3 regions of the Geodermatophilus sp. SYSU D00779 genome follow, and region 3 is predicted to be linked to each of the others. Evidence: riboswitches for the same ligand, from Rfam matches in the RefSeq annotation. Region 3 holds a riboswitch; each other region holds the start of a gene.

What was found. A riboswitch is a leader RNA that binds a small molecule or an ion and turns the genes downstream of it on or off. The one in region 3 is predicted to bind cyclic di-AMP.
Region 1: linked by a shared signal. The riboswitch ahead of ACI79G_RS10370 (hypothetical protein) and the one ahead of ACI79G_RS09605 (transglycosylase family protein) in region 3 are both predicted to bind cyclic di-AMP.
Region 2: linked by a shared signal. The riboswitch ahead of ACI79G_RS01080 (LysM peptidoglycan-binding domain-containing protein) and the one ahead of ACI79G_RS09605 (transglycosylase family protein) in region 3 are both predicted to bind cyclic di-AMP.

What each region holds. Positions count from the first base shown of each region.
Region 1 covers NZ_JBJGZQ010000010.1:149,982-159,760, forward strand. Annotated here, with positions in the region: gene ACI79G_RS10345 (MFS transporter) at 444-1,847, shown strand; gene ACI79G_RS10350 (universal stress protein) at 1,923-2,420, shown strand; gene ACI79G_RS10355 (benzoate/H(+) symporter BenE family transporter) at 2,619-3,893, shown strand; gene ACI79G_RS10360 (acyl carrier protein) at 3,987-4,283, opposite strand; gene ACI79G_RS10365 (FAD-dependent monooxygenase) at 4,324-5,538, opposite strand; cyclic di-AMP (ydaO/yuaA leader) riboswitch at 5,834-5,981, shown strand; gene ACI79G_RS10370 (hypothetical protein) at 5,983-6,483, shown strand; gene ACI79G_RS10375 (polysaccharide deacetylase family protein) at 6,795-7,391, shown strand; gene ACI79G_RS10380 (hypothetical protein) at 7,686-8,012, shown strand; gene ACI79G_RS10385 (TetR/AcrR family transcriptional regulator) at 8,104-8,709, opposite strand; gene ACI79G_RS10390 (MFS transporter) at 8,706-9,779, opposite strand, start outside.
Region 2 covers NZ_JBJGZQ010000001.1:228,064-237,842, forward strand. Annotated here, with positions in the region: gene ACI79G_RS01045 (alpha/beta fold hydrolase) at 1-885, opposite strand, end outside; gene ACI79G_RS01050 (flavin-containing monooxygenase) at 882-2,378, opposite strand; gene ACI79G_RS01055 (PucR family transcriptional regulator) at 2,521-3,687, shown strand; gene ACI79G_RS01060 (NADPH:quinone oxidoreductase family protein) at 3,757-4,725, opposite strand; gene ACI79G_RS01065 (hypothetical protein) at 4,807-4,983, opposite strand; gene ACI79G_RS01070 (DNA-directed RNA polymerase subunit alpha C-terminal domain-containing protein) at 5,015-5,542, opposite strand; gene ACI79G_RS01075 (alpha/beta hydrolase) at 5,630-6,490, shown strand; cyclic di-AMP (ydaO/yuaA leader) riboswitch at 6,755-6,874, shown strand; gene ACI79G_RS01080 (LysM peptidoglycan-binding domain-containing protein) at 6,876-7,982, shown strand; partial or broken gene ACI79G_RS01085 (NAD(P)-dependent oxidoreductase) at 8,166-8,834, opposite strand; partial or broken gene ACI79G_RS01090 (glycoside hydrolase family 3 protein) at 9,614-9,779, shown strand, end outside.
Region 3 covers NZ_JBJGZQ010000009.1:156,043-165,821, reverse strand. Annotated here, with positions in the region: gene treZ (malto-oligosyltrehalose trehalohydrolase) at 1-839, opposite strand, end outside; gene ACI79G_RS09605 (transglycosylase family protein) at 1,356-1,916, opposite strand; cyclic di-AMP (ydaO/yuaA leader) riboswitch at 1,941-2,108, opposite strand; gene treY (malto-oligosyltrehalose synthase) at 2,394-4,721, opposite strand; gene glgX (glycogen debranching protein GlgX) at 4,724-6,841, opposite strand; gene uvrB (excinuclease ABC subunit UvrB) at 7,303-9,417, shown strand.

The DNA of each region.
Region 1 (9,779 bases), on a different contig from region 3:
GTCTGAATGCGTGGCGATTGTGCACGACCTCCGTCCGGACCACGGATGGGGACACGGAGACGCGGCAGCACCTCTACGCTGCAGCGATCCGAGCCGCGCAGCCGCGCACACCGGGCTGCGCCGGGCCACGTGAGGGGTGGCCGTGACCGTGACGACCGGGCATGCCGGGCGAGGGTCCCTCGACGCTCGCCCCCACCCCGAGGTGCTGCTGCGCCGCACTGCCGCACGGGCGCGAGCGGGGCACCGGCACGACCGCCGGCGTCCCTGCGCCGGCCACCGGGCGCGTCACCCGCCTGCCGTACCCGGCGGCGGAGCGGGACCGTCCCTCCCACCCTCGACGACCTGCTCGAGGACCACCTCGCACCCGGCGCGGACCCGTGGCCCCGGGCCCAGCGGTGCCCACGGACCCGTCCGGCCACGCCAGCACACCCAGGAGGTGCGCGATGTCGATCGCCACCGGTGGTCCACCGGACGCCGCCACGGAGCCGACCCCGCAGCAGGAGGCCCGGCGTCGCCGCACCGTCGTCTGGGTCGTCTCGCTGGCCACCCTCGGGCTCGTCTTCGACGGGTACGACCTGGTCGTCTACGGCACCGTCGTCCCGCTGTTCCTCGCCGATCCCGGCCAGATCGGGCAGGTCACACCGGCCGTCGCCGGCGCACTCGGCAGTTACGCGCTGTTCGGCGTCCTCGTCGGCGCCCTGCTCGCCGGCAGCGTCGCCGACATCGTGGGTCGCCGCGCGGTCATGCTCACCGCGTACGCGTGGTTCTCCGTCGGCATGGGCGTGACCGCGGTGATGAACAGCACCGGCGGGTTCGGGCTCATGCGGTTCCTCACCGGCATCGGCGTGGGGGCCCTGGTGGCGACCACCGGCGCCCTGGTGGCCGAGTACGCACCGCCGGGGAGGAAGAACCTCGCCAACGCCATCACCTACTCCGGTGTGCCGATCGGGAGCCTGCTGGCCGCGCTGCTGGCGATCCTGCTCCTGGACCGGATCGGCTGGCGCGGCATGTTCTGGATCGGTGCCCTCCCGCTGGTGACCCTGCTGCCGCTGGCCTGGCTCAAGATGCCCGAGTCGCCCAGCTGGCTGGCGTCCCGCGGTCGTGTGGACGAGGCCCGGAGGGTCTCCGAGCGGACCGGCGTGCCGATCAGCGCACCTGCCACGCCGGTCGCCACGACCGCGGCACCGGGGCGGCGGGAGCGGGCCGGCTTCGCGGGCCTGTTCGGGCGCGAGTACTGGTTCCCCACCGTGGTGCTGGGGCTGATGAGCGCCACCGGGCTGGTCCTCGTCTACGTCCTCAACACCTGGCTCCCCGAGCTCATGGGCCGCGCCGGGTACTCGACGCAGGGCTCGCTGTCCTTCCTGCTCGTCCTCAACGGCGGCGCGGTCGTCGCGGCCCTGCTGGCCTCCCGGCTCGCCGACCGGTTCGGGCCCAAGATGGTGGTCGCCGCGTCCTTCCTGCTCGGCGCGGTCGCCCTGCTCCTGCTCACCGTCGACGCCCCGCTGGCGCTGCTCCTGCTCTTCGTCGCCGTCGTCGGGGCGGGCACCAGCGGCACGCAGATCCTCATCTACGGCTTCGTGGCGAACTACTACCGCCCGAACGTGCGCGGCGCGGGGGTGGCGTGGTGCGCGGGGTTCGGGCGGCTGGGCGGGGTCGCCGGCCCCCTGGTGGGTGGTCTCCTCGTCGCCGCGGGGCTCGGGCTGGAGGCGATCTTCTACGTGCTGACCGGCATGGCGGCCTTCGGTGCGCTCCTGACCCTGCTGGTGCCCGTGGCCCGGCGGGGAGGCGCGGCCAGGGCCGTGCCGGTGGAGCCGACCGTCGCACCCCAGCCCTCGCCCGGGCGATGAGCGCCGGTCGCGCGGACCCGATCGCGGGAGCGGCCGGCCCGGCGGTCCCCTTCTCGTCCAGGGAGGCGAGCAACGGTGTATGAGCGGATCCTGGTCGCGATCGACGCGCACCCGACGGAGGAGAACGCCTCGGCGATCCGGCGCACCGAGCAGATCGGCACGCTGACCGGAGCCACCGTGCACGTGCTGCACGTGGCCCGGGGGCACATCGTCCCGGAGGACATCACCGGTGCCTCGGCCCGTCTCGGCGTCTGGTCGGCGGACGACGACGCCGAGGATGCGGACCGGGCCGCGGTGCAGCAGCTGGTCGACCGGCTGAGCGCCGCCGGCATCGACGCCCACGGGGAGATCGTCGTCGCCACGGAGCACGACGCCGCCGACGTCATCCTGCAGCGGGCCGAGGACCTCGACGTGGACCTCCTCGTCCTCGGCCACCAGCACCACCGGGGATCCCGGACCGCGGAGCGGGTGATCCACCGGCACCCGCCCTACTCGATCCTGCTGGCCCGGCCACCCCAGGAGGAGCGGCGACAGGGGGTCCCGCCGGTCGACCGCCCCGGCTCCACCCGCTGACCCGGGGGTGGCCCCGACCGGCCCGGGCGGGGCAGGCGCGCGACGATCCGGGACGGCGACGCCCGCGGCCGGCTCCGGGGTCGGGTCGCGGCGGCCCGGGTGGCACGCGCCGACGCAGCAGGGCGGCGCCCGCGGTTCCCCCCGCCCGTGCACCGGACACGGCCTCCTCCGCACGGCGACCAGACGGGAACGGAGCACATGGGACCCCAGCGCGCCGACGACGACGCCGGGACCGGAGCGGCGGTGCGTGAGCACCTGCTCGAACGCCCCGTCCGGCCCCTGCCGGGCCCGCGCCGGCTGCTGCGGGACGCCGGGGGCGTCTACGCCGCCAACGGGCTCATCGGCCTGGTCTTCGCGGCCACCGGCCCGGTCGCGGTGATCCTGGCGGTGGGCGCGCAGGGCGGGCTGTCCCAGCGGGAGCTGGCCTCGTGGGTCTTCGGCGCCTTCTTCCTCAACGGCGTCCTCACCGTCGTGGCGTGCTGGCTCTACCGGCAGCCGCTGGCCTTCTTCTGGACGATCCCCGGCACGGTGCTCGTCGGGCCGGCCCTGACCCACCTCACCTGGCCGCAGGTGGTCGGCGCCTTCTCCGCCACCGGTCTGCTCGTCCTCCTCCTGGGGCTGAGCGGGTGGGTGCGCCGGGCCATGGCGGTCGTCCCCATGCCGATCGTGATGGCCATGGTCGCCGGGATCTTCCTGCGGTTCGGGATCGACCTGGTGCACTCCCTGCGGGACGACGTGGGGATCGCCGCCCCCATGGTCCTGGCCTTCCTGCTCCTCAGCGCGCTGCCGCGGCTGGGGCGGCGGATCCCGCCGATCATCGGGGCGCTCGTCGTGGGAGCGGCGACGGTGCTGGTGTCCGGCCGGTTCCGCCCCGCCGGAGCCGCGGAGTGGTTCGCCGCGCCGGTGCTGCAGGTGCCCGAGTGGTCGCTGCAGGCGGTGCTGGAGCTGGTCGTGCCGCTGGCCATCACCGTGCTGGTGGTGCAGAACGGCCAGGGGATCGCGGTGCTGCGGGCCGCCGGACACGCGCCACCGATCAACGTCGTCACCGTCGCCTGCGGCGCCTGGTCGCTCCTCACGGCGGCGGTGGGCACGGTGTCGACCTGCCTGACCGGGCCGACGAACGCGCTGCTCTCGGCGTCCGGGGAGCGTTCCCGGCAGTACACCGCCGGGATCACCTGCGGCCTGCTGGCCATGCTGTTCGGTCTGTTCGCGCCGCTGTTCACCAGCGCCATGCTGGCCACGCCGCCGGCGTTCATCGCCACGCTCGGCGGCCTGGCCCTGCTGCGGGTGCTGCAGGGGTCCTTCGTCGCGGCGTTCAGCACCCGCTTCACCCTCGGCGCCCTCGTGACCTTCGTGGTGACCGTCGCCGACGTGACGGTGCTGAACGTCGGGGCCGCCTTCTGGGGTCTGCTCGCGGGGTTGGCCGTCTCCGGGCTGCTGGAGCGCCCGGACTTCTCCCCGGCCCCGAGCTGAGCGCCGGTCCCGGGGATCGGCGACCGCCGCTGGTGCCGACCCTCCCGGGCCCATCCGTGGCGGACCGGCCCGGGCCGCGCGCACGGTCGGGGATCAGCCGCCCGGGGCGGGCCGCTCCCGCCCAGCTCGGGGCGGCGTCCACGGTGGCGCGGTGGTCGCCTGCTCGAGGTACCGGAGGGCATCGCCCACCGTCGTGAACCGCGCCCAGTCGTCGTCGGGGACGAGCACGCCGAACCGGTCCTCGGCCGCGACGAGGACCTCGGCCATCGCCAGGGAGTCGAGGCCGAGGTCCTCGGTGAAGGACTTCTCCGGGGCGATGTCGGCGGGGTCGGTGCCGGCGACCGTCCGCAGGACCTCCGCCGGCCCCTCCTCCAGCTCGTCTCGCGTCATCAGGGTGCTGCCTCCGGTCGGTGGCGGGGCGTCCCGTGGCTCAGCGGGGTGCGGGAGCGGACGCCCGGAGCGCCTGCTGCACGTCGTACTCGTGGATCCAGCCGAAGTCCTCCGGGAACCTCGCCACCTTCGCGTCCCGCATCCGGGCGACCGGTCCGTCGGGCAGGTGGAGCAGGGAGTTGGTGACCCAGGAGCTGCGCTGGATCGCGCGTGTGCGGGCCCGGCGGAGCGTCTGGTACCGGGAGAACACCGGCTCCAGATCGTCGCCGGGCCGGGCGCCGGCGACCAGCGCGGCCAGGGCGAAGGCGTCCTCGATCGAGGTGTTCGCACCCTGTCCCTGGTGCGGCAGCATGCCGTGTGCGGCGTCGCCGAGGACGACGACCCGGCCCCGGTACCAGCGCAGCAGGGGGCGCACCGTGAACAGCCCCCACCGGATCGGGCTCTCGGCCGCTCTGATCATCTCGGTGACGGCGCGGTGCCAGCCCCGGAAGGACGCGACCGGGACGTCCTCGTGCACCTCGGCCACCGTGCCGTCGTGCAGCCAGGTCGGCGGGCCCTCCACCACCGCGAAGAAGTTGACCAGCTCGCCGGCACCGCCGATCGCGTAGTGCAGCAGGTGCGCGTCGGGGCCCATCCAGAACTGGATCGCGTGCGGATCGGGCAGGGAGGGCAGGTTCTCGGTGGGCACGATGCCGCGGAAGGCGCTGGTACCGGAGTAGACGGCGTCGTCCGCACCGGTGACCCACCGGCGGACGGTGGACCGCACGCCGTCGGCGCCGACGACCACGTCGGCGCGTGCCACCCGACCGTTGGCGAACTCGAGCACGACCGAGTCGCGCTCCGGGACGAGATCGGTCAGCCGGCAGCCCAGGTGCAGGTGCTCGGCGCCGAACGCGCCGCTGAGGGTCCTCTGCAGGTCGGCGCGGTGGATGCCGAAGTACGGCGCACCGAACCGGTCCACGTAGGTACCGCCCTCGGCCACCGGGTGGGCGGCGATGCGGCTGCCGTCCTGCCAGTGGCGGTAGACCAGCTCCGTGGGGATCGTCGAGGCCGCGGCCAGTTCGTCGAGCAGGCCCAGCCGGGCGTACTCCCGGGTGGCGTTGGCCGACAGCGCGATCGCCGCACCGATCTCGGTCAGTTGCGCGGCCTGCTCGAACACCTCGGCCCGCACACCCCGCTCACGCAACGCCAGGGCCAGGGACAGTCCCCCGATGCCGGCGCCGACGATCGCCACCCGGAGGTCGGGATCCCTCATGCGGCTCGACGCTAGCCAGTGGGCGCGGTCCCGCACAGGTGCGCCGGCCGGGTGGGACGAGGGCCGAGCCGGGCCGGGCTCGACCGGCGTGCGCTGTCATCGGTCACGCCGCCCGAGGTGTGCACCCAGCCGGTCCCGGACCGTGAGCGCACGGCCCGGGAGGGGTGACGGCACTGCGGCCGCCGGCCGTCTCTCCGCGCTCCGTTTGCTGTGACCCACGTCACAACCTACGGTCAGGCCGCCCGCATCCGCGGGACGGTCCGGTAGCACGCCGAGTCCTGCCGCTGGCCGGGCCGACCTCGACTCACCTCAGGCAGGAACGGGAGATCGCAGGACCTCCGGGCCGCCTCAGCGGTCCTCGGGGTGAAGCCGTGCTCCCCACGGCCGGGCAGTCCTCCCGCCCGAACCCGACAGCTCATCCCGCAGGCGCGCTCGGAGGATCTCATGCACCAGCACATCCTCGGCATGCGTCGTCCCGTCCGGGCGGTGCTGCCCCTCCGCCTGGCCGTCGTGGCGGTCCTGGCGCTCGCCGTCCTCGCGGTACCGGCCCCGGCGAGGGCGGACTCCGACGCCTCGACCAGTGCAGCAGTGGACCTGTGCGCGACCGTCGCCTCGCGTGCCGGTTTCACCGGCGACCGGCTCGTCACCGCGGTCGCGGTGGGCATGGGGGAGTCGTCCTGCCGTGCGGACGCGCAGAACGCGAACGGCCCGACGAAGGGCTGTCCGAACGGCTCGGTGGACCGTGGTCTCTGGCAGATCAACAGCTGCTGGCACCCCTCGGTCTCCAAGAGCTGCGCCTACGACGCCCAGTGCAACGCCAACGCCGCCCATCGGATCTCCGCCAAGGGCACCAACTTCAAGCCGTGGGTGGCCTACACCAACGGCTCGTACCGGAAGCACCTGGAGGCGGCCCGGGCCGCGGTCGGCCGACTCAGCCGGACCTAGGTCCCCGGGTGAGGCACCTCACCGTGCCCGGACCCGGGACCCGTCGGCAGGGCACGCCGGCGGGATCGGCGTGCCCTGCCACGGCGGACCCACCCGACCGATCCCGCCGGCCCGGTGGGCCGAGCCGGACCCCCGCGCCGTCTCCCGGAGCCGGGTCGCAGGCCCTCCTCCGCCCCAGCCGGCGCAGGGCCACCAGGGCTCAGGGGCGGGGGAGCGGCGGCAGGGTGGGCCGGGACCACGGACCGGCACGCGCGCTGACGAGGCCGGGTCCGAGCCGCTGGACCGGCCTCGTCACCGGCGCACTCCTGCTGGTGCTGCTCGCTGCGCCGGCTCGGGCGGCGTCGGCGCCGCAGCAGTGTGCAGCCGGCTCCGTCCGGCTCACCTTCGACGACGGGCCCTCCGCGACCGCCACAGCCGACATCCTGGACACGCTGGCGGACCGGGGCGTGGAGGCGACGTTCTTCGTCACCGGCGAGATGGCCGCTGCCCGACCCGACCTCGTCCGTCGCGCCAGCCAGGAGGGCCACCGGATCGGCAACCACTCGTGGAACCACCCGAGGCTCACCACGCTGGACCAGGCGCAGGTGGAGTCGCAACTGCGACGCACCAACGAGGTCATCGAGCGGGCCACGGGGCGCTCCCCCGGGGAGTGGCGCCCGCCGTACGGGGACACCAACGGCGTCGTGGAGGCGGCCGCCCGGCAGGTCGGCCTGGACGCGATGGTGTTGTGGACCGTCGACCCCCGTGACTGGGCGGACCCGCCGGCGACGACGATCCGGGACCGGGTGCTGCGGGACGTGCGGCCGGGGAGCGTCGTGCTGTTGCACGACGCCACGGGGCACAACACCCCCGCAGCCCTGCCCATGATCCTGGACGGGCTGGCCGAGAGGGGGTACTGCACGCAGTGAGGCCCCCCACCAGGCCGCGGAGCGCCGGAGCGGTCAGCGCCTTCGCTGCGCGCTCGCCGGCACGAGCCCCTCGCTGTAGCGGGTGGCGACTGCTCAGGAGCGACACACCGACGGCGCGGCGATGGCCGCACGGCGCGGGGTCGGCTGCAGCGACCGGAGCGATGCCGGCCGGATCCCACGGAGCCAGGTCGGCGACGAGTCGGGCGACGGTGGGGGACGACCGAGACGGTCGGTGGAGGTCCCCTGGCCGCGGGGCCGGCGACGCCACTGGCGTCGGCGGCGCTGACCGGCGTCATGACGACGGCGATCCGCGAGGTGCACCTGCCCAACGGTCCGTGGGCCGCCAACGGCCGCTGGGAGCACAACGCCGTCCTGATCGCGGCCGTGACGTCGCTGGCCGGGACCGGGCCCGGGGACCTGTCCCTCGACCGCCTCCTGGGGACCGAGCGCAGCGGGCCCCTGTGGGCGTTGGCCGCGCTGGGCACCGGCGTCGGGACGGCGTTCCTGACGATGGCGCTCGGCCGTCGGGGCCGGCCGACAGCTGCTGCCGGCCCTCGGTCGACGGCGGTCGAGGCGCCGCACGGCGACACCGCCGGGGACCCGACCACGGCGGGGGCCTGACCGGAGCGGGCACTCGCAACCGCTGCCGCGCCCGCGGCTGAGGCGGGTGCCTCCCCGGAGCGCGGTCCGCTCGCGCCGGCCCGGGGTCGTCTCAGCCGAGGCGGGCGGCGAGGGTCTGCGCGGCGTCGCCGGCGCACCGGCGGAAGAGGTCGTCGTCGCCGGTGCACAGCCAGTTCACCGACGCCCCGAACAGCAGCCCCAGGACCGACTCCGCCAGCACCTCGACGTCGCCGGACCAGGTGCCGCCGGATGCCTCGGCCACGCGGTGCAGCAGCTCGAGGACGTCGCCGCGGTACTGCTCGGTGGACTCCCGCGCCGCGGCCCGCAGGTCGTCGTCCCGGCCGCCCATCATGGTCAGCTCCTGGAGCACGATCTCGGCGCCGGGGTCGGCGATGACGCTGTCGGCGTAGCCGACCAGGGCCCGGGTCAGGACCTCCGCGGGCGGGCCACCCGCGTCCACCGCCCGCCGCAGCAGCGCGGTCGACCGGTCGCGGTCGGCCCGGAAGACCGCGCGCACCAGCTCGGTCTTGGAGCCGAAGGCGTAGTGCACCGCCCCCAGCGGGACGCCGGCCTCCTTCGCGACCGCCCGGGTGGTGAGCGACCACGCCCCCTCGCGCTGCATCACCCGCATGGCGGCCGCCACCAGCTGGGCCCGGCGCTGCTCGACGGGCAGGTGCGCGCGTCTGGCCTCCGTCACCCGCCCACGGTCTCAGGTGCCGGCCGGTCGTCGGCCACGGGAGCCGTGCCGGTCACCGGGCGGTCGCGCAGCAGGACGACGGCCTGCGCCGCCACGTACGCCGCCAGCACGGCGGCGACCAGCAGGACGACGTGCATGCCCGTCACGAACGCCTGTCCGGCCTCGGCCAGGAAGGCCGCGGCGGCGTCCGGCGGCAGCCCTGCCGCGACCTCCGCGGCGCCGCCCAGGGTCTCCCGGGCGGCCTCGGTGGCCTGCGCCGGCACGCCGTCGACGGCGCCGAGGTGTGCCGCGTAGACCGAGAGGCCCAGGGTGCCCAGCACCGCGGTGCCCATCGCGCTCCCGAACTCGTAGGCGGTCTCGGAGACCGAGGCGGCGGCACCCGCCCGCTCGGGCGGAGCGGTCGCGAGGATGACGTCGTTGGTCAGCGCCTCGGCCGCGCCGACCCCTCCGCCGATGAGCAGGCCGGCCACCACCAGGACGACCCGGTCGCCGTCGACCCCGAGCAGCGTGCCGACCGTCAGCCCGGCTGCGGCCAGCGCCGTCCCGCCGCCGATGACCCACCGCAGGTGCAGGTGGCGGGCCAGCCACGGTGCGGCCAGCGAGCCGGCCACGGTCGCTCCCGCGAGCGGCAGCATCCACAGGCCCGCGACCAGCGGGCTCATGCCGAGCACGAGCATCAGGTACTGGGGGAGGAAGAACAGCAGCCCGAGCAGGGCGAAGACCGTGAGCAGGTTCGTCGTCACCGCGACGGAGAACGCGCGGGAGCCGAACAGGCGCAGGTCCAGAAGTGGCTCGGCCAGCCGGCGCTGCCGGCGCACGAAGGTCCGCAGCAGCCCGAGGCCGGCCGCGAGGCCGACGAGGACCGACACGCCGACGCCGTCGTGCGCGGCGGTCTTGAGGGCGTAGACCAGCGGCAGCACACCCGCGATCGACAGGACGGCGGACAGCGCGTCGAACGGGCCGGGTCGCGGGTTGCGCGACTCGGGCAGCAGCACCGGGGCGCCGACGAGCAGCAGGACCATGACCGGGGCGTTCACCAGGAACACCGAGCCCCACCAGGCGTGCTCGAG
Region 2 (9,779 bases), on a different contig from region 3:
GTCGGTGGTGAGCTCGACGAGACGGTCGACGGCGCCGGGCGCCAGGTGGTGGCCCATGCCGGCGATCTCGACGTGCCGCGCCCCCGGGACGGCGTCGGCGGTGGCCCACCCGCCGGTCGGGTGCACCATCGGGTCGCGGTCGCCGTGGACGACCAGGGTCGGCGCGGTGATGCGGGCCAGCTCCGCCGTCCGGTCGCCGGAGGCCTGGATGGCGCCGATCTGCCGGGCCACCGGCGCGCCGGAGCCGGAGTCGCCGCCGCGGTGCCACACCGCGGTCGCCCAGGCCCGCTCGACCTCCTCGTCCGGCGGGAAGGTCGTCGAGCCGATGTGCGCCAGCATCGCCACGTGCCGCTCGACGGACTCCTCGACCGTGCGCGCCGGGTTCCTGGCCAGCCGCAGCAGCGTCGAGCGGGCCGGCTGGCCCACCCGCCGGTGCCCGGTGGTCGAGAAGATCGACGTCAGGCTGAGCACCCGCGCCGGGTGCCTCGCCGCGACGGTCTGGGCGATCATCCCGCCCATCGACATCCCGACCAGGTGCACCCGCTCGATGCCCAGGGCGTCGAGCAGGCCCACGACGTCGGCGGCCATGTCGGCCAGGTCGTAGGCGTCCGGCCGCGGCCGGGCCAGCAGCTGGCGCAGCCGGCCGGGCGGCGGCGCCCCGATCCGCGAGGACCGGCCGGCGTCGCGGTTGTCGAGGCGGACGACGCGGAAGCCCCGCTCGACGAAGCCGTCGACCATCCGCTGCGGCCACGAGGTGAGGTCCAGGCCCAGGCCGGCGATGAGCAGCAGCGGCGTCCCGTCGTCCGGCCCGTCGACCCGGAAGCAGATCCGCGGGCCGGCCGGGAGGTCGACGAAGCGATCGGTGTCCTGCGCCGTGGCGCTCACGCGGTCACCGCCGCGCGGTCGGCGGAGCGGGACAGGTGCAGCTCGGGGTCGGTGACGCTGTCGGCCCGCAGCAGCTTGACGTCGGTCGAGTAGCTCATCGAGGTCAGCCAGGGCATCCGGTCGCCCTGGCGGGGCAGCTGGTCGACCGCGCGCTGGATGTAGCCGGCGGCGAAGTCGAGCAACGGCCGGGTCGGCATGTCCGGGTCGCTGGGCTCGGGCCGGGCCACGTCGTACCCGTGCGCGTCCATGTACGCCAGCAGCCGGCAGAAGTGCTCGCAGAGCAGGCCGATCTTCAGCGTCCAGGAGGAGTTCGTGTAGCCGATGGCCAGCACGAAGTTGGGGACGCCGGAGAGCATCATCCCCTTGTAGGCCACCGTGTCGGGCAGGTGCACCGGCTCGCCGTCGACCGTCAGCGAGATGCCGCCGATGGCCTGCACGTTGAGCCCGGTCGCGGTGACGATCACGTCGGCCTCGAGCTCCCGGCCGGAGGCCAGCAGCACGCCGTCCTCGGTGAAGGTCTCGATCCGGTCTGTGACGACGTCGGCCGTCCCGTTGCGGATGGCGCGGAACAGGTCACCGTCGGGGACGGCGCACAGCCGCTGGTCCCACGGGTCGTACGGCGGGTTGAAGTGCTCGTCGACCGGATAGCCCTCGGGCAGCTGCTTGGTGTTCACCCAGCGGATCAGCCGGCGGGCCGCCCTGGGGTACTTCTGGCAGAACTTCCAGATGCCGATGCCGCGGGCGATGTTCTTGCGCCGGGTCAGCGCGTAGGCGCGCTCGTCACCCAGCAGGGCGCGCAGCCGGTCGGCGAGGGCGTCGTTGCGGGGCACTGGCATCACGTAGGACGGCGTGCGCTGCAGCATCGTCACGTGCCCGGCCGTCCCGGCCATCGCCGGCACCAGGGTGACCGCGGTGGCGCCGCTGCCGATCACCAGCACCCGCTTGCCGGCGTAGTCCAGGTCCTCGGGCCAGGCTTGAGGGTGGACGACCGGGCCGCGGAAGCGCTCCCGGCCGGGGAAGACGGGCGTGAAGCCCTCGTCGTAGCGGTAGTAGCCGCCGGCGCAGAACAGCCAGCCCGCCGAGAGCTGCAGCCGCTCGCCGGTGTCGGTGCGCTCGACGTCGACGGTCCACCGGGCGTCGGCGGTCGACCACGAGGCCGCCAGCACCCGGTGGTGGTACCGGATGTGGGCGTCCAGGCCGTTCTCGGTGATCGTCTCGCGCAGGTAGGCGAGGATCCGCGGCGCGTCGGCGATCGACTGCTCGTCCCGCCACGGCTTGAACTCGTAGCCGAAGGTGTGCAGGTCCGAGTCCGAGCGGATGCCGGGGTAGCGGAACAGGTCCCAGGTGCCACCGGAGGCCGCGCGGGCCTCGAGGACGGCGAAGCTCTTCGCCGGCAGCTCGGTCGTGAGGTACCGGCCGGCCCCGATGCCGGAGATCCCGGCCCCGACGACGAGGACGTCGAGGTGCTCGACCGGCGTCTGCGTGGTGGTCACCCGTCCGACTCTCCGTGGTGCGCACCACTTGTGCCACTGCATGCTGCACCACGATGCTCGCCCGGTGGTGCAGAGTGCTGCGGGCGGGCGGTGGCCGGAGCTCTCCCCTCGGGGGCGGGAGCTCTTCCGGAGGGGTGCGGAGGTGGCCCTCGACCCCCACGACGCGTGGGTCGAGGAGCTGCACGCCGCCTCCCTGGGCGGGCCGCGGATGCGGCCGGTCGCCGAGGACCCGGTGCTCGCCGCGGCGACCCGGCGGGTCAGCCTGGCCAACCTGCTGCACTGGGCGGCGGCCAACGTGCAGCACCCGGGACGCCGGGTGCCGCCCAACACCGGGCCCGAGTCGCTGGAGGCGGCCCGCGACCTGGTGCGGCGGGGCCTGGACGAGTCGGCCCTGGACGCCTACCGCGCCGCGCAGGGCGTGGCCTGGCGGCGGTGGATGGAGATCTGCTTCGACCTGACCTCCGACCCCGCCGAGCTGCGCGAGCTGCTCGACGTCTCCGCGCTGTCCATCGCCACCTTCATCGAGGACACCGTCGCGGCCACCTCCGAGCGGATGCGGGCCGAGCGCGACGAGCTCACCCGCGGTGCGCACGCCGAGCGCCGGGCCGCGGTCAGCCTGCTGCTGGAGGGCGCCCCCATCAGCCGGGCCCGCGCCGAGGCCCAGCTCGGCTACGGCCTGGCCGGCCCGCACACCGCCGTCGTCGTGTGGAGCGGGTCGGGGACGGCCTCCGAGCAGCTCGAGGCCGCGGCCGAGGCCGTCGTCCGGGCCGGCGGGGCCGCGCACCGGCTCACCGTCGTCGCCAGCGCCGCCGCGCTGTGGGTCTGGCTGCCGGTGGCGACCGCGCCGAACGCGGGGCAGCTCGCCGACGAGCTGGCCCCGCACCCCGACGTCCGGGTGGCCGTGGGCCGCCCGGGCCGGGACGTCGACGGCTTCCGCCGCAGCCACCTCGACGCCGCCACCACCCAGCGCATGGTCGCCCGGCTGACCAGCCCGCAGCAGGTGGCCCGCTACGAGGACGTGCAGCTGGTGGCGCTGCTCACCGCCGAGCCGACGCAGGCCGACGAGTTCCTCGTCGACACCCTGGGCGGCCTGCTGCACGCCGACGCCGACACCCAGCAGGCGGTCCGGACCTACGTCCGCGAGCTGGGCAACACCTCGCGCACCGCCGAGCGGCTCTACACGCACCGCAACACGGTGCTGCGCCGGCTGGCCCGCGCCGACGAGCTGCTGCCGCGCCCGCTCGCCGACAACGTCGTCAGCGTCGCCGCGGCCCTGGAGGTGCTGCGCTGGCGCGGCACGGCGACCTGAGGGAGGACCCCGCTGCCCCCGCCACCCGCAGGCTCGCGCCGGGACCCTGCAGCGGGGCCGCGCCGCTCGTCAGTCGCGGATGCGCAGCAGCACCTTGCCGGTGGCCCGGCGCTCGTCGAGCTCGGTGACCGCCGCGGCGGCGTCGGCGAGGTCGTGCACCGACCCGAGGACCGGGTCGAGGGCGCCGCGCTCGAGCAGCGGCTGCAGGTCGCGCCACTGCTCCTGCACGTAGCCGGGGTCACCCATCCAGAACGCGCCCCAGCCGACGCCGACGACCGAGACGTTGTTCAGCAGCAGCCGGTTCACCTTGACCGTGGGGATCTCCCCGCCGGTGAAACCGAGGACCAGCAGCCGGCCCTCCCGCGCCAGGCTGCGCAGCGAGTCGGTGAAGCGGTCCCCGCCCACCGGGTCGGCCACGAGGTCCACGCCGCGGCCGCCGGTGAGCTCCTTGACCCGGTCGCGGAACCCGTCGGCGAGCACGACCTCGTCGGCGCCGGCGGCCCGCGCGGTCTCGCCCTTGCCCTCGCTCGACACCACCGCGAGTACGCGCGCGCCGTAGGCCTTGGCCAGCTGGATGCCCGCCGTCCCCAGGCCGCCGGCGGCGCCGTGCACCAGCACCGTCTCGCCCTCGCGCAGCTGCCCGCGGCGGCGCAGCGCGAAGTGCATGGTCAGGTAGTTCATGGGCAGCGCCGCGCCCTGCTCGAAGCCCACGCGGTCGGGCAGGGGGAAGACCAGGCCGGGGTCGACCGCGGCCACCTCGGCGAACCCGCCGAAACCGGGGAAGGCCGCCACCCGCTGACCGGGCCGGAAGCCGCTCCCCTCCGGCGCGCCGCGCACCGTGCCGGCGACCTCGCTGCCGGGGACGAACGGCAGCTCCGGCTTGACCTGGTACTGGCCGCGGCTGAGCAGCACCTCGGGGAAGGTCACCCCGGCGACGTGCACGTCGATCAGCACACCCGCGTCCGCGTCGGGCTCGGGGACGTCGACGACCGAGATGGCCGAGGGGCCGTCGAGGGTGGTGATCTGGGCGGCGCGCACGGGTCCTCCTGGACGGTGGGGGTGCTCAGGCGGCGAGCTTGTCAGAGCGCGGAACCGGGGCCGCACCGCGGGGTGACGGCCTCAGTCGGTCTCCGGCTGCTCCGTCGACTCCGGTCCGACGGCGGGGGCGGCGCCGCCGAGCTCGGTGCTCCGTGTCGACTCCGCGTCCTCGAGCCTCGGGACGCGGGGGTCGTCGGGCAGCGGGGGAGCGGTCTCCTGCGGGCCGTCGTCGCGCGGCGGGGTGCTCTCGGTGTCCATGACCCCCGGGGTACCCCGCCGGGCGGCGGACTCATCCCCTGGCGAGCCGGCGCAGCCGGCGGACCGGCTCCCGGACGGCGCACAGCGCCAGCCGCACCGGCAGGGTCGCGACGGCCTGCCCGACCCGGACGCCGAGGCGCCACAGGTCGGCGTAGTCCGGCGGCCGGGGCGCGGTCGGCGGAGGCTCGGGCGGGGGCGGCGTCGCGGGCACGATGAGGTCCACCGTCGTCCGGCGGCGCGTGCTGCGCAGCGACTCGAACGACGGGATCGCCGGCGCGGCGGGCGACTCCTCGTCGTCCGGGTGGGTGTCCGGGGGAGGGAGCCGTTCCTCGCGCTGGCCCCCGGGCGTGCGGCCGGGCGGCTCCGGGACGACGCGGCGGATCGCCGCGATGCTGCCCGGGCCCAGCCCGTTGACCGCCCGGAGGTCGGCCCGGGTGAGGCCGGCGAGCTGCGCGGTCGTGGTGATCCCGGCCCGGGCCAGTGCGGTGACCGCCCGCGCGGGCAGGCCGAGGTCGCTGACGGTCTCCCCGGGCGCGGTCCCCGGCGACGTGGTCGGCATGGTGTCCAACCTAGGACCGGCCGCCCGGCCGCACCGGTCCAGGGCTCCTGCAGGATGCCCGCAGTCCGTGCGCACAGGAGGCTCCCGATGGCTGCTGCCCGTCCCGGCGGGTCCCCGCCCCCGATCCACACCGAGGGCACGCTGGCCTCGGGGCTGTACCGGCAGGCCTGGACGGTCGAGGACCCGGTCGGCGCGGTCGTCCTGGTGCACGGCGCGCACGAGCACGGCGGCCGGTACCGGCACGTCGCCGAGCGGCTGGCCGCCGCGGGGTACGCCACCCACGCCGTCGACCACCCCGGCCACGGCCGGTCCCCGGGCCGCCGCGGCAACATCGGCAGCATGGCCGCCGCCGTCGAGGGCGTGGCCGAGCTGGTGCGGTCCGCCGGCGAGCAGCACCCCGGCGTCCCGCTGTTCGTCTACGGGCACAGCCTGGGCGGGCTGATCGCGCTGCAGTACCTGACCGGGACGCCGGACGCCCGGGTCGCCGGCGCCGTCATCTCCGCGGCCGCGCTGGACACCAGTGCCGCGAACGCCGTCCAGCGGACCGTGGCGCCGCTGCTGTCCCGCGTCCTGCCCGACCTCGGCGTCCTGCGGCTCGACGCGGAGGCGGTCAGCCGGGATCCCGAGGTGGTCCGCGACTACCGGGCCGACCCGCTCAACCACAACGGCCGGATGGTCGCCCGCACCGGCGCCGAGCTGATGACCGCCGCGCTGGCCATGCCCCGGCGGCTGCCCTCGCTGACCGTGCCGCTGCTGGTGCTGCACGGCACCGCCGACCGGCTGGTGCCGCCGGCCGCCAGCGAGGTCGTCCGGGCGCACGCCGGCTCCCCCGATCTCACGCTCCGGACCTACGAGGGGCTGTTCCACGAGCCGCACAACGAGCCCGAGAGGGACGAGGTCCTGGCCGACGTCGTCGCCTGGCTCGACGCCCACCGTCCCTCCTCCTGACCGCTCGCCGCGGGGCGGGAGGCCGTGCGGCGAGCGGTCAGGGGTGACCACGGCTACACCGGCGCGACACGCCGCGCCGACCTGCGGCGCGCCGGTTCCGGAGCCGGTTTGTGACCGGCGTCACGACGACAATGCACATGACTGCACGTAGCTTTTCGTGTGCGCTCAGCAAACGAGAGAGCGCGGCGCCGGTCCGCCAAACCCTGCCCACCGGTCGCCCTCCAGATCCCAGGGCAGGGGTGGGGGACCCACGACCACGGCGCGCCACGACTCGAGCCGCACGACTCGAGCGGAGGACCGCCTCGGGGTGAAGCCGCGGACCGCGGCCGGGCACCGATCGCCCGAACCCGACAGCTCACCTCGCCGGCGGTGATCGGAGATCACCATGGCCAAGCACCGCGCACCCCGCTACGTCCGCACCAAGAAGGCCCTCGCCAAGGCGCCCGTCGCCGCCGGCGCCACCGTCGTCGGGTTCAGCGTCCTGGGCTCCCCGGCCCAGGCCCTCGCCGCCACCACCCACGACTGGACCGGCGTGGCCGAGTGCGAGTCCGGCGGCGACTGGAGCATCAACACCGGGAACGGCTACTACGGCGGGCTCCAGTTCAGCCAGTCGACCTGGGCCGCATACGGCGGCACGGCGCTCGCACCCCGCGCTGACCTGGCGACCCCCGCCCAGCAGGTCGAGATCGCGGAGAAGGTCCTCGCCGGCCAGGGCATCGGCGCCTGGCCGACCTGCGGGGGTCGCCTGACCGACGGCACCACGGCGGCCGCCGCCGAGACGCCGGGAGCCGCGCCGAGCGCCGCTCCGGCGACGAGCCCGGAGGACGCCGACACCCACGGTCGCCACGCCTCCGAGGACGGCTACACCGTCGAGCGCGGTGACACGATCGGGACGATCGCCGCCGCCCACGGCCAGTCGTGGCGCGACCTGTACCAGCGCAACGTCGACGTCATCGGCGCCGACCCGAACGTGATCCTCCCGGGGCAGGTCCTGCACACCGCCGACCCGGCGGCCGCCGCTCCGGCTCCCGCCGCCGGCTGGGCGGGGAACGCGGCGCCCGCGTCGGTGGTCGTCCCGCTCGCCGCGGCGGCCGCTCCGGCCCCGGTGGCCGCTGCGGCTCCCGCGGCCACCGCGCGCATCACGAACAGCGCCGGCGACGTGGCCTCGCAGGTGCAGGCCGCGGCGAACCGGGTGGTCAGCGAGGTGCCCGGCGCCGACTCGATCACCATCGGCGGCACCCGGGCCAGCGCGACCGACCCGAACGGCCACCCGTCCGGCCTCGCGCTGGACTACATGGTCACGTCCGACGCCGCCCTCGGCGACGCCATCGCCGAGTACCACATCGCCCACTGGGACGAGCTCGGCGTCGAGTACGTCATCTGGCAGCAGCGGATCCTGACCTCGCCGGACGGCGTGTGGAAGGCCATGGCCGACCGCGGCAGCGCGACGGCGAACCACATGGACCACGTGCACGTGAACTACGCCGGCTGAGTCCCGGCCCGGCCCGCGGGCGGGGCCCCCCCCCCGGCGCGGGGGGGGGGGGGCCCCCCCCCGGGGCCCCCCGGCCCCCCCCCCCGCCCCCCCCCCCCCCCCCCCCCCCCCCCCCCCCCCCCCCGCCCCCCCCCCCCCCCCCCCCCCCCCCCCCCCCCCCGGCCGGCCGCCGGCGGCGTGCGGGGTGAGCAGCAGGTTCGGCGCGTCCCACAGCGGGGAGTCGGCCGGCAGCGGCTCGACCTCCGTGACGTCCAGCGCGGCGCCGGCGATGCCCGCCTCGGTGAGCGCGGCGACGAGGGCGGGCTCGTCGACCGTCGTCCCCCGGCCGACGTTCACGACGAGGGCGTGCCGCGGCAGCGCGGCCAGCCGGGCGGCGTCCAGCGCGTGGGTCGTGGCCTCGGTGGCGGGCAGGATCATCACCAGGACGTCGGTCTGCCGGAGCTCGTCCTCCAGGTCGTCCTGGGCGACGACGGGGAACCCGGCCCGCTCCCCCGCGCTGCGCCCCACGCCCCGCACCTGCGCACCGAGGGCCTGCAGCAGCGGGGCCAGGTGCTGACCGATGTTGCCGAAGCCCCACACGAGCACCCGGGCGCCGAGCAGGGTGGTCACCCGGCCGTCGGGGTGCAGCGGCTGCAGCCCGCCGAGCTCGTCGGCCCAGCGGTGCCCGGCCTGCGCGGCGATCGCCTCCGGCAGCCGGCGCAGCAGCGCGAGCACCAGGGCGAGGGCGTGCTCGGTGACCGGCCGGTCGTGCAGGCCCGCGCCGGAGGTCACGACGACGTCGTCGGGGAAACCCGCGTTCAGGACGACGTCCGGCCCGGCCGCCAGGGTCTGCACCCAGCGCAGCTGCGGCATCCGGCCGGCGACGGCGCGCAGGTCGTCCAGGCCGTTGCCCCACACCACCAGCGCCTCGGCGTCCAGGTGCTCCTCGGGCACCGGGGCCGCGGCGTCGTAGCGCACCGCGTCGACCCCCTCGGGCAGCCTGGGGTCGAGCGGGACGGAGTCGGGCAGCAGCAGCTTCACGGGGACCACCCTGCCCGAGGGACGACGCCCGGCGCACGGCGCTCCGGTTGACCGCGCCCGTCGGACCGAACTAGACCTTGCGGTGGCCCGCCCCCGCCGAGGAGGGAACGCCCCCGTGCACGACGACGACCTGCGCGAGCGGCTCGAGCGGCTGGACCTCGAGCAGCAGGCGCGCCTGCTGACCGGCGCGGACGTCTGGTCGCCGCCCCCCGAGCCGGCCGTCGGGCTGCGCCGCCTGGTGGTCTCCGACGGTCCGGCCGGCGTCCGCGGCGAGCGCTGGGACGAGCGGGACTCCTCCGCGAACGTCCCCTCCCCCACGGCGCTGGCCGCGACCTGGGACGTCGACCGCGTCGAGCGCCGCGGCCGGGGACGGGCTGCTGGACCTGGTGATGCCGGGTCCGCGGAGCTCCTGGGGGGACGCCCTCGTCGCGGCGGTGCGCGCCGGGGAGGTGCCGGAGTCGGCGGTCGAGGGCATGATGCGGCGCCCGCAGGAGTCGGTGGCCGTGGAGCTGCGGGCCGATGAGGAGGTCGAGGTCGTCGTCGGACACGTACCGGAGGCGGCCGGGGGCGTCCAGGGCACGGCCGTGGAGTCGGTGACGGTCCAGGTGAACATGGCCCGCGAGACCGACGACGACGCCGAGCTGGAGCAGGCCGTGGCGCTGGCCCGGGACGCCGACGTGGCCGTCGTCGTCGTGGGGACCACCGAGGAGGTGGAGAGCGAGGGCTTCGACCGCACCTCGCTCGCGCTGCCGGGCCGGCAGGACGAGCTGGTCCGCC
Region 3 (9,779 bases):
AGCGGCCGGCCGAGCGCCACCGACAGCCGGTCGACCTCCTGCGCCATCTCCTCGAGCACGTGGGTGGCGCGCTCGTCGACCAGCGCGTGCACGGCGTCCAGCCGCAGCCCGTCGACGTGCATGTCGCGCAGCCACATCAGCGCGTTGTCGAGGATGTAGCGCCGCACCTCGTCGGAGTCAGGGCCGGAGAGGTTGACCGAGCTGCCCCAGGTGTTCGCGCCGCCCTCGCTGAAGATCGGCATGAACAGCGGCAGGTAGTTCCCGGACGGGCCGAGGTGGTTGTAGACGACGTCCTGGAGGACGCCGAGGCCGCGCCGGTGGCAGGCGTCGACGAAGCGCTGGTAGGCCGCGGGGCCGCCGTAGCTCTCCTGCACCGTGTACCAGAGGACGCCGTCGTAGCCCCAGTTGTGCGTGCCGTCGAAGCCGTTGACCGGCAGCAGCTCGACGAAGTCGACGCCGAGGTCGACGAGGTGGTCGAGCTTCCCGACGGCGGCGTCGAGGGTGCCCTCGGGCGTGAAGGTGCCGACGTGCATCTCGTAGACCACGCCCCCGGCCAGCGGGCGGCCGGTCCAGGCGCGGTCACCCCACTGGTAGGAGGCCGGGTCGTGGCGGCGGGACAGCCCGTGCACGCCCTCCGGCTGGCGGCGCGAGCGCGGGTCCGGCCGGGGCGTGTCGTCGTCGCCGAGCAGGAAGCCGTAGTCGGCCTCCGGGCCGGCCTCGACCTCGGCGCGCCACCAGCCGCCCTCCTCCCGGCGCATCTCGTGCACCGACCCCTCGACCTGCAGCCGGACCCGCTCCGGGACCGGCGCCCAGACGGCGAACTCGACGGCAGCGGACATGCAGGGGCCTCCAGGGGGAGATCGGGGTCGTCATGCGGACGGTCCGGGGGGTCATGCCCGCGCGGGCGGTCGCCAACCACGCGTTCCCGGCGTGCCGTGCGCCACGGGGCATCCGGACCGTCGTGGTGTCCTTACCGTGCGCACCAACCCGTGCCGGAGGGCACCACCCCGCCCCCGAGGGGCTCGCCGCGGTGGCGCTGTCGGTCGTGCTGGTGCGCATCCTGCCGCTGGAGCGGTTGCTCAACAGCGGCGTCCCGCTGGCCGACACCCCGGGCTCCCCGGTGGCCGCGGCCGTCGAGGGGCTGGTCGCGGCGACCGCGGTGGGCGCCCCGGCCGGGCTGCTGCCCGCGGTGATCGCCGTCCGGGCGCGGGTCATCGACGCCATCCGCTTCTGGAGGAGGACCCCGTCCTCCTCACCGCTCGCGAGCTCCGCGCGGGGCCCTGCAGCGGGGCCGTTCCAGGTCGTCACCGGCACCCGGCGGCCGGGGGAGGACGTCCCCCGGCCGCCGGTCCGCCTCACGGCAGCTGCAGCACCTGGCCGACCGCGATGCGGTCCGGGCTGCTCAGCTGGTCGTCGTTGGCGGCGTACAGCGCCTGCCAGCCACCCGCGACGCCCTGCTCCGACGCGATGCGGCCGAGCGTGTCACCGGCCTGCACCGTGTAGGTCCCGCCGGCGGCCGCCGGCGCGGGGGCGGACACCAGGGCCGGCGCGGCCGGAGCCGCGCCCGCCTCGGGGGCGGAGGGGTCGAGCGCCTTGCCGCAGGTCGGCCAGGCACCCGGGCCCTGCGCGTCGAGCGTGCGCTCGGCGACGGCGATCTGCTGCGCCTTGGTGGCCAGGTGGGCGTTGGGCGCGTACTCGTGGCCACCGAAGGCGGCCCAGGTGCTCGCGCTGAACTGCAGGCCGCCGTAGTAGCCGTTGCCGGTGTTGATGGCCCAGTTGCCGCTGGACTCACACTGGGCGACGGCGTCCCAGTCGTTGGGGGCCGCTGCCGAGGCCGGGGCGGCGAGGACGCCGAGGGAGACGGCGGCGGCGCCACCGAGCACCACGGCGCCGCGGCGCAGGGCGCGTGCGGGCATGCGGGAAGAGGACGAACGCATGGGGGACTCCCGATCCGCCGCCTGCGAGGTGAGCTGTCGGGTTCGGAGCGATCGGTGCCCCGGCCGTGCGCACACGGCTTCACCCCGAGGTGCCCGGCCGGACCGGCCGGACACCGAGATGGGTCCCCCACCCCCGTCCTGGCTGTGCAGGAGGTACGGCGGCCGACGGACGGGGTTCGGCGGATCGGCTCCGGCACCCGGTCCCGGATGGGGGGTGCCGGGACAAGGTAACGGTCAGGTCACGGCGCTTCACCTCGTGCCGCAGGAGCAACGGCGGTGACACGGCCGGCCGTCGGGACCGGGACCGGGCAGATCACCTGGTCACGTCCCCGCGGGCGCACGTGCACCCGCGGGGACGTGAACTGCGTCTCAGTCCACCGGTCCTGGCCCGGACCCGGCGCCCCCCTGCAGGGTCCCGCCGCGAGCCTGCGAGCGGTGGGGGCAGGGGGGCCTTCCTCAGTCGCGGACCAGCAGCGCGACCGGCAGCCGCTCGAGCAGCCCCGCCACCGGCAGCCCCTCGGCGTCGGAGACGAACCGGCCGCCGGTGAGCAGGTCCCGCCAGGCGCCGGTCGGCAGCTGGAGCGCGGTGTCGCCCCAGCCGACGATCGACAGGCCCACGGGCAGCCGGGTCGCCACGGGCACCACACCGCCCCGGTCGAAGGCGACCACGTGGTCGGCGGCGACCCCGGTCGCCGCCACCGGCTCGTACCCGGCGAACCACTCGGGGTGCTCCCGCCGCGCCCGCATCACGCGGGAGACGACGAGCAGCTTCGCCGCGCCGGTCTCGTCGACCGGGGGGACCTCACCGGCGTCCAGCTGCGCCAGCAGCCGGCGGCGCTGCTCGTAGTCGACCGGACGGCGGTTGTCCGGGTCGACCAGGGAGAGGTCCCACAGCTCGGTGCCCTGGTAGACGTCGGGGACGCCGGGCATCGTCAGCTGCAGCAGCTTCTGCGCCAGCGAGTTGGACCGGCCGAACGGCGCGATGCGGGCGGCGAACCGCTCGATCTCGGCGTTCGTCCGCTCGTCGTCGTAGGCCGCGTCGACCATCTCGTGCAGCGCCGTCTCGAACTCCTCGTCGACGTCGGTCCACGTCGTCGACGTCCCCGCCTCGCGGGCCGCCTTCTCCGCGTAGCCGTGCGCCCGCTCGCGGGACAGCGGCCAGGCGCCCACCAGGTTCTGCCACACCAGGTGGGCCAGCGGCCGGTCGGGCAGCGGGTGCCGGGTCAGCAGCCCGCGGACCAGGTCGGCCCACTCGGCCCCCAGCTCGGCGAGCACGGCCAGCCGGGCGCGGGTGTCCTCGCTGCGCTTGGTGTCGTGGGTCGACAGCGTGGTCATCGACCGCGGCTTGCGCTCCACGCGGCGCTGCTGCGCCTCGTGGAACTCCTGCACCGTGCTGCCGAACCGCGCCGGGTCGCCGCCGACCTCGTTGAGCACCACGAACCGGGCCCACCGGTAGTAGGCGCTGTCCTCGACCCCCTTGGCCATGACCGGACCGCTGGTCTGCTCGAAGCGGGTCGCCGCCTCGGTCCCGGCCTGGGAGAGCACCGGGTGCAGCGCATCGAGCGCGGCGCCGAGGTCGGGACGGCGCTCCCGCACGGCGACCACGGTGGCGTCGAGGTGCTCGCGGCCGTCGGGCAGGTAGGTGCGGTAGACCGGGAAGCTGGCCAGCAGCTCGGCCAGCGCCTCGGTCTGCTGCTCGCGGGAGATGCCGGGCAGCTCGCCGATGACCCGCACCAGCCGGGCCACCTCCGAGCCGAGGATCCCGTCGGTGACCTCGCGCTTGCAGTCGTGCACCAGGTGCGCGTAGTCGACCGGGGCGCCGGTGAGCTCGGTGTCCAGCGCGCTGAGCACCGTCTCGCCGGCCGGGTCGACCAGCACGTCGTCGACCTCGGCGAGGGCGTCGTAGCCCGTCGTCCCGGCGGTCCGCCACGACTCCGGCAGGTCCTCCCCGGGCTCGAGGATCTTCTCCACCACGGTCCACCGGCCGCCGGTGGCCTCGGCCAGCCGGTCGAGGTAGCCCTTGGGGTCGGCCAGGCCGTCGGGGTGGTCGATGCGCAGCCCGTCGACCGCGCCGGCCCCCACCAGCCGCAGCACCAGGTCGTGCGTGGCCTGGAAGACCGCCGGGTCCTCCGCGCGCAGCCCGGCGAGGGTGTTGATCGCGAAGAACCGGCGGTAGTTGAGGTCCCGGTCGGCGCGCCGCCAGTCGACCAGCTCGTAGTGCTGCCGGTCGTGCACCTCCTGCGGGGTGCCCTCGCCGGTGCCCGGGGCGATGGGGAACCGGTTGTCGTAGTACCGCAGCTCCCCGTCGACGACCTCGAGCTTCTCGACGTCGTCCGCCGACCCGAGCACCGGGATGCGCACCCGGCCGCCGCCGAAGTCCCAGTCGATGTCGAACGCCGCGGCGTGCGCGCTCTCCCGGCCGTGCTGCAGCACGTCCCACCACCACGGCGCCTCCGCCGGGTCGGCGACGCCCATGTGGTTGGGCACCAGGTCGAGCACCAGGCCCAGCCCCTGCTCGTGCAGCGCCGCGACCAGCCGGTCGAAGCCGGCCTGCCCGCCGCGCGACTCGTCGATGTGCGCGTGGTCGACGGTGTCGTAGCCGTGCGTGCTGCCCGACGCCGACCGCAGCAGCGGTGAGGCGTAGGCGTGACTCACGCCCAGGTCGGCGAGGTAGCCGGCCAGGGACGCGGCGTCGTCCAGCGTGAACTCGGCGGTGACCTGCAGCCGGTAGGTCCCGGTGGGGACGTCCCGGCGGCGGGCGGCGCTGTCCAGCGGCTCGGACACGCTCACGACCGCCGGGGCGCGCTGAGCACGACCATCGAGCGGTCCTGCACCGTCACCGTCTCGCCGGGCTTGAGCTCCCGCGCCTCGACCTCGCCCATCTCCGCGGTGTCGAGGACGACGGTCCACGCGGCCACGGCGTACTCCTCCGCCGGCAGGGTGAACTCGATCGGCTCGTGGTGGGCGTTGAACGCCAGGTAGAAGTGGTCGTCGACCACGTACTCCCCGCGCTCGTCGGTCTCCCGGATGCCGTGCCCGTTGAGGTACATGGCGATCGTCTTGGCGTAGCCGGCGTCCCAGTCGTCCTCGGTCATCAGGTCGCCGGACGGGGTCAGCCAGGCGACGTCCTGCACCGGGTCACCCTCGCCCCGGCGCACCGGGCGGCCGTGGAAGAACCGGCGGCGGCGGAACGTCGGGTGGTCGCGGCGGACCTTGGTGACCAGCTTGGTGAACTCCAGCAGCCCCTCGTCCACCTCGTCCCAGTGGATCCAGGTCAGCGGCGAGTCCTGGCAGTAGCCGTTGTTGTTGCCCTGCTGGGTGCGGCCCAGCTCGTCGCCGTGCAGCAGCATCGGGACGCCCTGGCTGAGCATCAGCGTGGCCAGGAAGTTGCGCCGCTGCCGGGCACGCAGGTTCAGGACCTTCTTGTCGACGGTCGGGCCCTCGACGCCGCAGTTCCAGCTGCGGTTGTGGCTCTCGCCGTCGTTGTTGCCCTCGCCGTTGGCCTCGTTGTGCTTCTCGTTGTAGGAGACCAGGTCGTTGAGCGTGAACCCGTCGTGCGCGGTGACGAAGTTGATGCTCGCCACCGGGCGCCGGCCGGAGTGCTGGTAGAGGTCGGCCGAGCCGGTGAGCCGGCTGGCGAACTCGCCGATGGTGGAGGGCTCGCCGCGCCAGAAGTCGCGGACGGTGTCGCGGTACTTGCCGTTCCACTCGGTCCACAGGGCCGGGAAGTTGCCGACCTGGTAGCCGCCCTCGCCGACGTCCCACGGCTCGGCGATGAGCTTCACCTGGCTGACCACCGGGTCCTGGTGCACCAGGTCGAAGAAGGCCGACAGCCGGTCGACGGCGTGCAGCTCGCGGGCCAGCGTGGAGGCCAGGTCGAAGCGGAAGCCGTCGACGTGCATCTCGGTGACCCAGTACCGCAGCGAGTCCATGATCAGCTGCAGCGCCTGCGGGGTTCGGGCGTTGAGCGAGTTCCCGGTGCCCGTGTAGTCCATGTAGTACTGCGGGTCGTCCTCGACCAGCCGGTAGTAGGCCCGGTTGTCGATGCCCTTGAACGACAGCGTGGGGCCGAGGTGGTTGCCCTCGGCGGTGTGGTTGTAGACCACGTCGAGGATGACCTCGATGCCCGCCTCGTGCAGGGTGCGGACCATCCCCTTGAACTCCTGCACCTGCATGCCGTTGTCGGTGTTGCTCGCGTACTCGCTGTGCGGCGAGAAGAACCCGATCGTGTTGTAGCCCCAGTAGTTGCGCAGGCCCTTCTGCTGGAGCGTGTCGTCCTGCACGAACTGGTGCACCGGCATGAGCTCGATGGCGGTCACGCCGAGCTCCTGCAGGTAGGAGATGACGGCCGGGTGCGCGATGCCGGCGTAGGTGCCGCGCAGCTCCTCCGGGACGTCGGGGTGGGTCATCGTCAGGCCCTTGACGTGGGCCTCGTAGATGACCGTCTTGTGGTAGGGCGTCCTCGGCGGACGGTCGACGCCCCAGTCGAAGTACGGGTTGACGACGACGGACTTCGGCATGTGCGCCGCGGAGTCCTCGTCGTTGCGCTCACCGCTGTCGAAGTCGTAGCCGAAGACCGACGGGTCCCAGTCGATCTGGCCGTCGATCGCCTTCGCATAGGGGTCGAGCAGCAGCTTGTTGGGGTTGCAGCGCAGGCCCTGGGACGGGTCGTAGGGGCCGTGCACGCGGTAGCCGTAGCGCTGCCCGGGCTGGATGCCGGGCAGGAAGGCGTGCCAGACGTAGCCGTCCATCTCGGGGAGCCGGATGCGCTCCTCGTTGCCGTCGTCGTCGAAGAGGCACAGCTCGACCTTCTCGGCGACCTCACTGAAGATCGCGAAGTTGGTGCCGGTGCCGTCGTAGGTCGCGCCGAGGGGGTAGGCGGTTCCAGGCCACACCTGGTTCATGGACGAGGTCCTCCTGTGCTGGCGCCCCCGGACGCCGGGGGCCGGTGGCCTCCCCGTCGCGTGGCGTCGTCGGGGAGGTCGGTGCGCGTGGTCTGCCGGACCGTCCTGCCCGGGCGCACCGCCGTCCAACCCTCCCCGAGGTCACGGCGCGGAGACATCGCTCACGGCCTCCGGGGGGAGGGCCGTGGCGGGGACGACGACGCCCCCCGCGGAGGTCTCCGTGGGGGGCGTCGTGCGCAGGTCCGGCCGGGGCAGCGACGCCGGGTCCGACCTCGTCCTGGGCGCAGGGCCCCGGGTGGCACTGGTCCTCGGCGGTGACCGCTCCTGCGACCGGGGACGCTAGGCGGCGACCCCAGCACGTGCAAGCACCGCATGCCAGTCCCGTCGTCCCACTCGCCCCTCCCGTCCGCCCACGGCGCACGGACGACGTCCTGTCACTGGGGGGTCGTACCGTCGATCCCGTGCGCGCGACCACCGACATCCGGCCCACCCGCGGGCGTTTCCGCGTCGTCAGCGAGTTCCAGCCCTCGGGCGACCAGCCGGCCGCGATCGCGGCGCTCGCCGAGCGCGTGCAGCGGGGCGAGCAGGACACCGTCCTGCTCGGCGCGACCGGTACCGGCAAGTCGGCGACGACGGCCTGGCTGATCGAGCAGGTGCAGCGCCCGACGCTGGTCATGGCGCCGAACAAGACCCTGGCCGCGCAGCTGGCCAACGAGTTCCGCGAGCTGCTGCCCGACGCCGCCGTCGAGTACTTCGTGTCCTACTACGACTACTACCAGCCCGAGGCCTACGTCCCGCAGACCGACACCTACATCGAGAAGGACTCCTCGATCAACGAGGAGGTCGAGCGCCTGCGGCACTCCGCCACCAACAGCCTGCTCACCCGGCGTGACGTCGTCGTCGTCTCCACCGTCTCCTGCATCTACGGCCTGGGGACCCCGGAGGAGTACGTCGACCGGGCGCTGAAGATCAAGGTGGGGGAGGAGCGCGACCGCGACGACCTGCTGCGCACCCTGGTGACCGAGCAGTACACCCGCAACGACCTGTCGTTCACCCGCGGCACCTTCCGGGTGCGCGGCGACACGATCGAGGTCTTCCCGGTCTACGAAGAGCTGGCCTGCCGGATCGAGATGTTCGGCGACGAGGTCGAGCGGCTGTACTACCTGCACCCGCTCACCGGTGAGGTCGTGCGCGAGGTCGACGAGCTGTTCGTCTTCCCGGCCACCCACTACGTCGCCGGACCGGAGCGCATGGAGCGGGCGATCGCCTCCATCGAGGCCGAGCTCGAGCAGCGGCTGGCCGAGCTCGAGCGGCAGGGCAAGCTGCTGGAGGCCCAGCGGCTGCGCATGCGCACCACCTACGACATCGAGATGATGCGCCAGGTCGGCTTCTGCTCCGGCATCGAGAACTACTCGCGGCACATCGACGGCCGCGCGCCCGGCAGCGCCGGCGCCTGTCTGCTCGACTACTTCCCCGACGACTTCCTGCTCGTCATCGACGAGTCACACGTGACGGTGCCGCAGATCGGCGGCATGTACGAGGGCGACATGAGCCGCAAGCGGACGCTGGTCGAGCACGGCTTCCGGCTGCCGTCGGCGATGGACAACCGCCCGCTGAAGTGGGAGGAGTTCACCGACCGGATCGGCCAGACCGTCTACCTCTCCGCGACCCCGGGCGACTACGAGCTCGGCCGGGTGCAGGGCGAGGTCGTCGAGCAGGTCATCCGGCCGACCGGCCTGGTCGACCCCGAGGTCGTGGTCAAGCCGACCAAGGGCCAGATCGACGACCTGGTGCACGAGATCCGGGTGCGCACCGAGAAGGACGAGCGGGTGCTGGTCACCACGCTCACCAAGAAGATGGCCGAGGACCTCACCGACTACCTGCTCGAGCTGGGCATCAAGGTGCGGTACCTGCACTCCGAGGTCGACACGCTGCGCCGGGTCGAGCTGCTGCGCGAGCTCCGCCAGGGCGAGTACGACGTCCTCGTCGGCATCAACCTGCTGCGCGAGGGCCTCGACCTGCCCGAGGTCTCCCTCGTGGCGATCCTCGACGCCGACAAGGAGGGCTTCCTCCGGTCGAACCGGTCCCTGATCCAGACCATCGGCCGCGCGGCCCGCAACGTCTCCGGCCAGGTGCACATGTACGCCGACACGATCACGCCCTCCATGGCGCAGGCGATCGAGGAGACCAACCGGCGGCGCGAGAAGCAGATCGCGTACAACACCGAGCGCGGCATCGACCCGCAGCCGCTGCGCAAGAAGATCGTCGACATCCTCGACGGCATCTACCGCGCCGCGGAGGATGCCGAGAACGTCGAGCTGGTCGGCGGCTCGGGCCGGCAGCAGTCCCGCGGCAAGGCGCCGGTGCCGGGGCTGTCGTCGAAGAAGGCGGGCAAGGCCGGCGGCATCGACGTCCAGGGCCTGCCGCGGGCCGAGCTGGCCGACCTCATCACGCAGATGAACGACCAGATGCTGGCCGCCGCCCGCGAGCTGCAGTTCGAGGTGGCCGCCCGGCTGCGCGACGAGCTGACCGAGCTGAAGAAGGAGCTGCGCCAGCTCGACGCCGCGCACGCCTGAGAGGACCCGTCCTCCCCAGCCCTCGCGAGCTCGGGGCGGAACCCGGGACGGGGCCGCGGCGAGCCTCTGGCGGCGCCCCCGGACGGGGCCGCCGTCGCGGGCTGGATGGTGCTCGAGGGCCGGTGGCCCACGTCACGCCCGGATGTGTTCATCCTCATCCGGGGAACACCGCGCATCCCGGTAGTGTCATCGGGGAAGTAACCGCTCGACGGCGGCCCCGCAGCGTGGGTCGGCGTCGGCGGTCCGTGGAGGGGAGTATCCCCGCGCGGCGGTGTCGTCAGTACGGGGTCCCCATGGACCCCCGGCACCGCTGGCCACCTCAGCAGTGAGGGGGCGGGAGAGACCTCTGGTCCGACACCGCG